DNA from 2 places in the Pseudoalteromonas sp. PAB 2.2 genome. Region 1 is predicted to be linked to the other one. Evidence: predicted binding sites of a transcription regulator. Region 1 holds the regulator's gene; the other holds the start of a gene.
What was found. Region 1 encodes sigma-54, which starts transcription at its own class of promoters, with help from an activator protein. Its sites were predicted from a motif close to GTTGGCACGNNNNTNGNNT; they were not measured.
Positions count from the first base shown of each region.

Region 1 (3,962 bases):
TTTACAAAATTCTTTGTCTTTAAGTCTATCAGCAATTGTTGATAAGGTCTTTAGATGAAGCTGACAGTCACCATCTGGTACGATGAGTGCGACAAAAATATCCACTGGACGATTATCAATTGCATCAAAATTTATAGGTGACTCACTCACAATTACAAATGCGTGTGGCTGATCTGCACCGCTCATACGACCATGTGGAATCGCAATACCTCGGCCAATACCCGTGCTGCCCAATTTTTCTCTGTTCAATAGGGCATTGAGTATATCTTGCTGAGATAAATGAGGGAGCTGCTCATGAGCCAGTTCGCTGATAAATTCGAGAATTCTTTTTTTGCTATTAAAAAGGACCGCAGCTTTGCTGCAGTCCTGGTTAGTAAGTGAACTAAGTTTCATAATTTAGTGTCGAGCTAATTTCTCTTTGTGTTTAATTACTTGACGATCAAGTTTATCGATTAACGAGTCGATGGCTGCATACATATCTTGGTGTTCAGTAGAGGCAAATAACTCGCCTCCGTTTACATGTAAAGTTGCTTCTGCTTTTTGGCTTAGTTTTTCTACATCTAGAATGACATGAACATTATTAATGTGGTCAAAATGCCTTTCTAGTTTCGCAAACTTGGTGTTTACATAGTCTCTTAATGAATCTGTGATTTCTACATGACGACCAGTTAAATTTAGTTGCATAAGCATTTTCCTTCTATGTAAAACGTCTAAATCAGACTCTTACGCTGATTCGACGGAGGTATTGCTAGAGACTCTCGATATTTTGCTATTGTCCGTCTAGCTACTTTAATTCCTTGCTCAGCCAATATATCTGCAATTTTGCTATCACTCAATGGTTTAGCTGTGTTTTCTGCGGCGATTAGCTTTTTGATTAAAGCGCGAATTGCCGTAGATGAACACTCACCCCCATTTTCAGTGCTTACATGGCTGGAGAAGAAATATTTCAACTCAAAAATTCCCCGCGGGGTATGCATGTATTTTTGTGTTGTTACTCGCGAAATTGTTGATTCATGCATTTCGACCATTTCTGCGACATCATTTAATACCATGGGTTTCATGGCCTCAGGACCATGTTCAAAGAAAGCCTGTTGTTGTTGAACAATACAGTTAGTCACTTTTAATAACGTGTCATTACGGCTTTCTAAGCTTTTAATAAACCATTTTGCTTCTTGTAAATGAGAGCGAATAAATTGGCTATCACTGCTTGATTTTACAGAACGTGACATCGCCGCATAGTGGCTATTCACTCTGATTTTCGGCATGCAGTCTGGGTTTAGTTCAACTACCCAACGGCCTTTTATTTTTTTTACGGATACATCGGGTATCACGTATTCAGACTCTTCTCTAACAATGGTATCCGCAGGCTTTGGATTTAAGCTGTGGATCAATGTCATGACTTCTTTCAGCTCACTTTCTTTAAGCTTAGTCTTTTTCATCAAAGTGCGATAGTCACGACTCGCTAATAATTCAATATGTTCTGATAACACCATTTTAGTTTCAGCTAAATAGGGGGTGTCAGCATCGAATTGGCGTAATTGAATACACAAACATTCTTGTAAACTACGGGCGCCAATACCGACAGGATCGAATAATTGGATTCTTTTTAAGACAGCTTCGACTTCATCAAGTTCGATTTCTTCTTCATCGTTATTTTGATTGAAGCTTTCAACAATGTCTTCGCAGCTTACGGTTAAAATACCCGAATCATCAATTGCCTCAACAATCGCAACGGCAATCGCTTCGTCTGTTGGGCTGAATGGAGTCAGTTGTAACTGCCACATTAGGTATTCGTGGAGAGTTTCGGTTGATGCGCCTTGGTAAATTGATTCATCTTCAGGCATTGGACCTGAGGAACTTGATGGGGCAGCACTCATGTACTCATCCCACGTAACATCCATTGCTAAGTCGTCACTTACGGTGTCTTTGTTGAGGGCATCACTGCTTTCTTGCTCGTACTCGCTTGCAGCTTCGTCAGCCGACGCGCTTAGTTGGGTATCGTCAGATTCGGCTTTCTGCTCGTTCTTGCCAATACTCTCTTCTGCATAATCTGCTTCTTCAACTTCAAGCAAAGGGTTAGAGTCTAACGCTTCTTGAATTTCTTGCTGGAGATCCAATGTACTGAGCTGCAACAAACGGATAGCCTGTTGCAGTTGTGGAGTCATTGTAAGTTGCTGGCCCATGCGCAGCTGTAATGATTGCCTCATGTATCCCTAACAATCCTTTTTAGTCTTATCAAACAATAGCACGATGCCGTTAACTATTTATTTGATTTATTGTCATTGTTATAAGTCTAGCAGATGCTCTAGTCGGTGGCGTATTTAAAGCCTGAATTGCTCGCCTAGATACACATCGCGTACAGTTTGGTCGGCTAACACATGTTCAGGTGTACCTGATGCAATTAGCTCCCCATGAGAAACAATGTAGGCTTTTTCACAAACATCAAGGGTTTCTCTCACATTGTGGTCAGTAATTAATACACCAATACCACGATTTTTTAAGTGCTCAATAATTTTCTTTATATCTAACACTGAAATAGGATCAACACCAGCAAAAGGCTCATCGAGCAAAATAAATTTAGGGTCAGCGGCCAGTGCGCGTGCTATTTCAACACGACGGCGTTCACCCCCTGACAATGCCATACCTTGGCTGTCACGAATGTGTTGAATGCTAAATTCATCAAGTAAGCTGTTAAGTGTTTCTTCGCGGCCTTGTTTATTGAGATCTTTACGGGTCTCTAAAATGGCCATTAAGTTTTGATAAACGGTCAGTTTTCTAAAAATCGATGATTCTTGTGGCAAATAGCCAATACCTAAGCGAGCGCGGCTGTGCATTGGCAATAAGGTGATATCGTTATCATCAATGCTTATTTTACCTTTGTCACTGGGCACTAATCCCACAATCATGTAAAAGGTGGTTGTTTTACCTGCGCCATTTGGCCCAAGTAAACCGACAATGCTGCCAGCTTCTACCTCAAGGCCTACATTTTTTACAACTTGGCGACCCTTATAGCTTTTAGCTAATAGCTCTGCTTTTAGTGTGCTCATGGCTGGCCTTCATCGTTCTTTTTGTTATCAACAGGCACTAAAATAGTGTGTACACGATCGGTCGAGTTTTCATCTTTCTCGGCACTTATCAGTTGCTGTTCCATATCGTATGTAATGCTCTTGGCACTGACTTTTTGGCCTGCTTGAGTCACTTGTGCATTGCCAACGAGTGTTAATAAGCGTTTAGCAACATCGTAACGAACTTCTTCAGCACTGGCGCTCATAATAGTGCCGTCAGCTTGTTTTTCTTCAAAGTAAGCGGGCTTTCCTGTGGCAATAATTAATTCAACCGTGCCTTCAACTTCACCTGCATGTGCTTCGAGTCGATCCGCTGTAATACGACGGTTACCATGTATGATCTCGACATTATCTTCGAAGATACCAATGCCATTTTTTAGCTGACCTTCTTGGCGATCAGAGCTAATGCTGATTGGTGTGCCAGCCTGCTCAGCAGCTGCGCCAGAAAACGCAATCAATAAGCTTGGGATCAGGAGTAATTTCTTAAGTTTATTGGTCATAGTATATGGTTCGTGTATGGTTAGTTAACTCAACAATTTCGGCTTTTAAATCGGCTTTTAAACCTTTACCGGTAATTTTTAAATTCGGTCCTGTCAGCGTGACAGGTTGCTTAGAAAACATGGTCATTTTGTCAATGTCGATGTTAATGTTCTCAGCTTTAATATCTTCGATCATGCCATTATGGGTAAGGTTTTTAGCAACTACATCCCCTTCGAATACAAGCTGATCGTTTTCATATAACGTGGCTTCTTTGGCTTTTACTTGCCAAACTTGCTGATCACCGTAAATGGTGAAAATGGGTTGCTCAAAAAAGGTGAACCCGAGCTGTTGATACAGCTCCATTTTAGCAGCGGCCACTTTATGACTGATTTTACCTTGATCATCATAGGCTGTTTG
Region 1 covers NZ_LYPI01000019.1:99,100-103,061, forward strand. The annotation lists gene ptsN (PTS IIA-like nitrogen regulatory protein PtsN) at 1-393, opposite strand, end outside; gene hpf (ribosome hibernation promoting factor) at 397-684, opposite strand; gene BWD47_RS16840 (RNA polymerase factor sigma-54) at 711-2,207, opposite strand; gene lptB (LPS export ABC transporter ATP-binding protein) at 2,322-3,047, opposite strand; gene lptA (lipopolysaccharide transport periplasmic protein LptA) at 3,044-3,565, opposite strand; gene lptC (LPS export ABC transporter periplasmic protein LptC) at 3,555-3,962, opposite strand, start outside.

Region 2 (3,962 bases), on a different contig from region 1:
ATTAGCTAAAAGCCGCTTTATTGCCAATTTAAGTCATGAGATACGCACCCCACTTAATGCCGTACTGGGGCTAATAGATGTGATTGCGTTGCAAGGCTTGTCGTTGGAGCAGCGCACACATGCTGAGCAAGCGAAGTCAGCAGCCAACAGCTTATTGTCTTTATTAAACCGTATGCTCGATTTTGCCCGAGCCGAAAGTTCGCAAGTTAAATTAACTAAAGCCCCCTTTAGCCTGTCTGATTTAATTAATTATTGCGAAGGAATCGTCGCGCCACTGTGTAAAACGAAGGGGTTGGAATTCAGCGTTGAGTGCGATGAAAAGATCAATTCTAACCTAAGGGGCGATCAAATCTGTTTACAACAGGTGTTAGGTAATTTACTGACTAATGCCGCTAAATTCACAGAGCAAGGAAGCGTTAAATTAAGTTTAAACTTAGTCGAACAAACCTCTGAACAACAACTAATTTGCTTTGCTGTAAAAGACACCGGTATTGGGATTAGCGATGCGGATCAAAGTCGCTTATTTGATGCCTTTACACAAGGTGATGAGTCACTAACGCGTTCACATCAAGGCGTTGGGCTTGGGCTTGCAATTGTAAAGTACGAAGTGGCGTTAATGGGTGGCGAAATAAAACTAGCAAGTCAACGAGGCAAAGGCAGTGAATTTAGTTTCTGCTTACAGCTAGATAAAACCAGCGAACCGGCGAAAAAGGCGGTTGTATCCCTCCCTTCTAGTGCCGATTTATCGGGTCTATTAGTGTTAGCCGTAGATGACAACCCACTTAATCTAAGCATTATTAAAAGTATTTTAGAGCAAGCCGATATCACCGTTGTGTGTGCAGACAGTGGTGAAAAGGGCATTGAGCTTGCTAATTGTCTCAGACCCGACCTGATCTTCATGGATATTCAGATGCCCCAGATGGATGGCTGCCAAGCTACGCGTATAATTCGCCAGTCATTCACGAAAGAGCAAATGCCGATTTATGCATTAACAGCGCACAGCGAAGCGGCTGACATAGAGCAATCCGTTGCGGCGGGCATGAATAAACACCTCACTAAACCCATTGTTGCCAGTACACTGTTTTTGGCGATGAGTGAGCTTGAAGTACAGAAACAGGCTTTTTTTGACCGTACGTTTGTTCTCACTCAGTTTTCAAATAATACAGAATTAGTATTAACTATGCTGTCAAAGTTTGCGACCATGGCAGCACAACAGCTATTACAAATTTCAACATTAAAGACCACCGATGAGTTGATCAGAGTTGTCCATAATGTGAAAGGGTCGGCCGGTAATCTAGGCTTTAAACGTTTGTCAGCCTGCGCTCAGCAATGTGAGGCTAAGCTTAAAGCACAAGGCGAACTCCCTGAGTTATTAAACGATGAGTTGCAGTGGCAGATTAAACAAGTCATTGCATTTATCATCGAACAAGGATCTACAGATGCTAAAAAGAGCCAAGGTACTGATTGTTGATGACGATCCGTTGAACCGTTTGGTATTAGAAAAAACATTACAGCAAGATTATGATGTTTTTTGTGTTGAAAGTGGTGAAAAGGCACTGACGTTTTTAAAAACACAGTCCGTTGATTTATTGATTCTGGATATTGTTATGCCCGGTATTGATGGGTATGAGGTACTGAGCAAAATAAAAGAAAATACCGTCACAAATATGCTGCCTGTTATTTTTATTTCTGCTAACTCGAGTCATGACGACGAAGCAAAAGGCCTCGAGCTGGGGGCGATGGATTATATAACTAAACCCTTTAGTGCTGCGATTGTTCGTGCGCGTGTGCGTAATCAGTTATTAATCAAACAAAAAAATGACTTGCTCGAAATGCTAGCGTCAATCGATGGCCTGACTGAAATTCCTAATAGACGTTATCTAGATGAAAATCTTGCCCGAGAATGGCGTCGCTGTCGTCGCGATCAAACCCCTTTGTCTGTATTACTCATGGATGTGGATCATTTTAAACGGTTTAATGATTGCTATGGCCATCGAGCGGGTGATGATTGCTTAAAACGAATTGCTCATGCGCTTGTTGGGGCCTGCGAGCGAGGCAGTGACTTTGTGGCGCGCTATGGGGGGGAAGAGTTTGCGGCTGTTTTGCCTAATACAACGGCAACACAAGCAGTCGCATTTGCTAATAAATTACGACATGCAGTGAGTAATTTAGGTATTCCCCATACCGCTTCGTTAAATTCGGATCATGTGACAATTAGTATCGGCATTGCGACCACAGAAACAGGCCAAGTATACGCTGAACAAACGCTGCTTGAAGAAGCTGACTTAGGGTTATATCAGGCTAAAGATGGCGGACGTGACCAAGTTGTGTCGAGATTAGTGAATGTGAGTGGGTAAAGAGTAGGCAAGGCCTACTCTGCCATTTTCGGCTAATTAGCCATTGCTCAGTGATTTATAAATGGTATCACCAACGCCAATTAGCTTATCGTTTTTAAATACCAGTGGTGTGCACTCATCTTTTGTCATTTTACCATCAGAGTGAATGCTATGAGTGGCATAAAACAATACTTGGTAAACATCGTCACCTTGTTTTAGTAATTCAGTGAAGTTAGGGGTGTGAAGTTTATTAAGTACCACTTGGTAGTTAGTATCAAGTGCAAGAGTCGAAATGATTTCGCGGTTATTTTTGTGCTGTTTTTGCCAGCTCGTCGATGAATCACCTGCCCAATGTGTTTCAGCTTCACCATCGGATACTGCAATGACACAGCCAGTTAAAAATGGTGCAGTAAGCGCTGCAATTAAAAGTGCTTTTTTCATTATTTTTTTCCCTAGAATTTAATGTTTACGTTGCTCTTAATTAGCAATCAGCTTGCCACATTTTAAAAAGTAAATTAAATCAAGTGATTAGCTTTTAATTGGTCAATTGGCTAGGAGCTTTTTTGCAAACCAGTTCGCTCAATTGACCAAAAAATTGCAATTTAGACCAACCTATTGCGCTCATTTCCTTGGTTAAATGCTTTGATATTTAACGCGATTTCTTTCACTAAGCGAATAATAGACTCTTTACTTGCCCAGGCAATGTGCGGCGTAAGTAATAAATTGTCGCCAGTGTATCGGGCAAGTGGGTTATCTGCCTCGGCGGGTTCTTTACTGAGTACATCAACACCCGCGCCAGCAATCACATTATTAGCAAGCGCAGATGCTAAATCAGCCTCATTAATAATCCCTCCACGGGCAGTATTAATAAGGATGGCAGAGGGTTTCATCATGTTCAGCTCATGAGCCGCAATTTGATCGCGAGTTTCTTCTGTTAACGGGCAGTGAACACTGATTATATCAGCCGTTTTTAATGCTTGCTCAAAACTAACGCGACCTTCACGCGGTGTATGTCCTTTACGTTCACTGATAATTACATGGGCACCAAATGCGGTTGCAACTTCAGCAACCGCTTTGCCCAACGAGCCGTAGCCAATAATTGCTAAGGTTTTCCCCGCTATTTCATTAAAGCTGTAATCTAAGCGACAAAACATCGGACTCTGCTGCCATAAACCTTGCTGGCAATCACGAATGTACTTGTGTGTGTTACCAAGCAGATTGGTGATCAATGTAAACGTGTGTTGAACCACTGAAGGTGTTGAATATCCGGCCACATTGGTCACGGCGATGTTATGGGCTTTTGCTGCTGGTAAATCAATATTATTGGTGCCTGTTGCAGCAACGCAAATTAATTTTAATTGAGGTAACTGCGCCATTGCTTGTTGATTTATAACTACTTTATTCGTTACTACTACATCAGCGTCTTGGCAGCGTTCAATTAATTCGTGCTGATTAGTTAGGTTATAGCAAGTGAGTGAACCTAATTGTGCCAGCTCATCTAACGAAGTGTCTGCTAATGTGGCGGCATCAAGGACGACGATATTCATATACTTTCCTTATTAATTTTTGCTTGACCTTAGGGTGTACTCCAAGGTTTATAGTGAGCATAATAAATAAACGCTTCAC
Region 2 covers NZ_LYPI01000012.1:71,370-75,331, forward strand. The annotation lists gene BWD47_RS11665 (PAS domain-containing hybrid sensor histidine kinase/response regulator) at 1-1,471, shown strand, start outside; gene BWD47_RS11670 (diguanylate cyclase) at 1,440-2,357, shown strand; gene BWD47_RS11675 (DUF3192 domain-containing protein) at 2,394-2,777, opposite strand; gene BWD47_RS11680 (D-2-hydroxyacid dehydrogenase) at 2,939-3,883, opposite strand.
Region 2: a site for sigma-54 is predicted at 2,819-2,837, ahead of BWD47_RS11675 (DUF3192 domain-containing protein). Genes of this name have one in related genera too.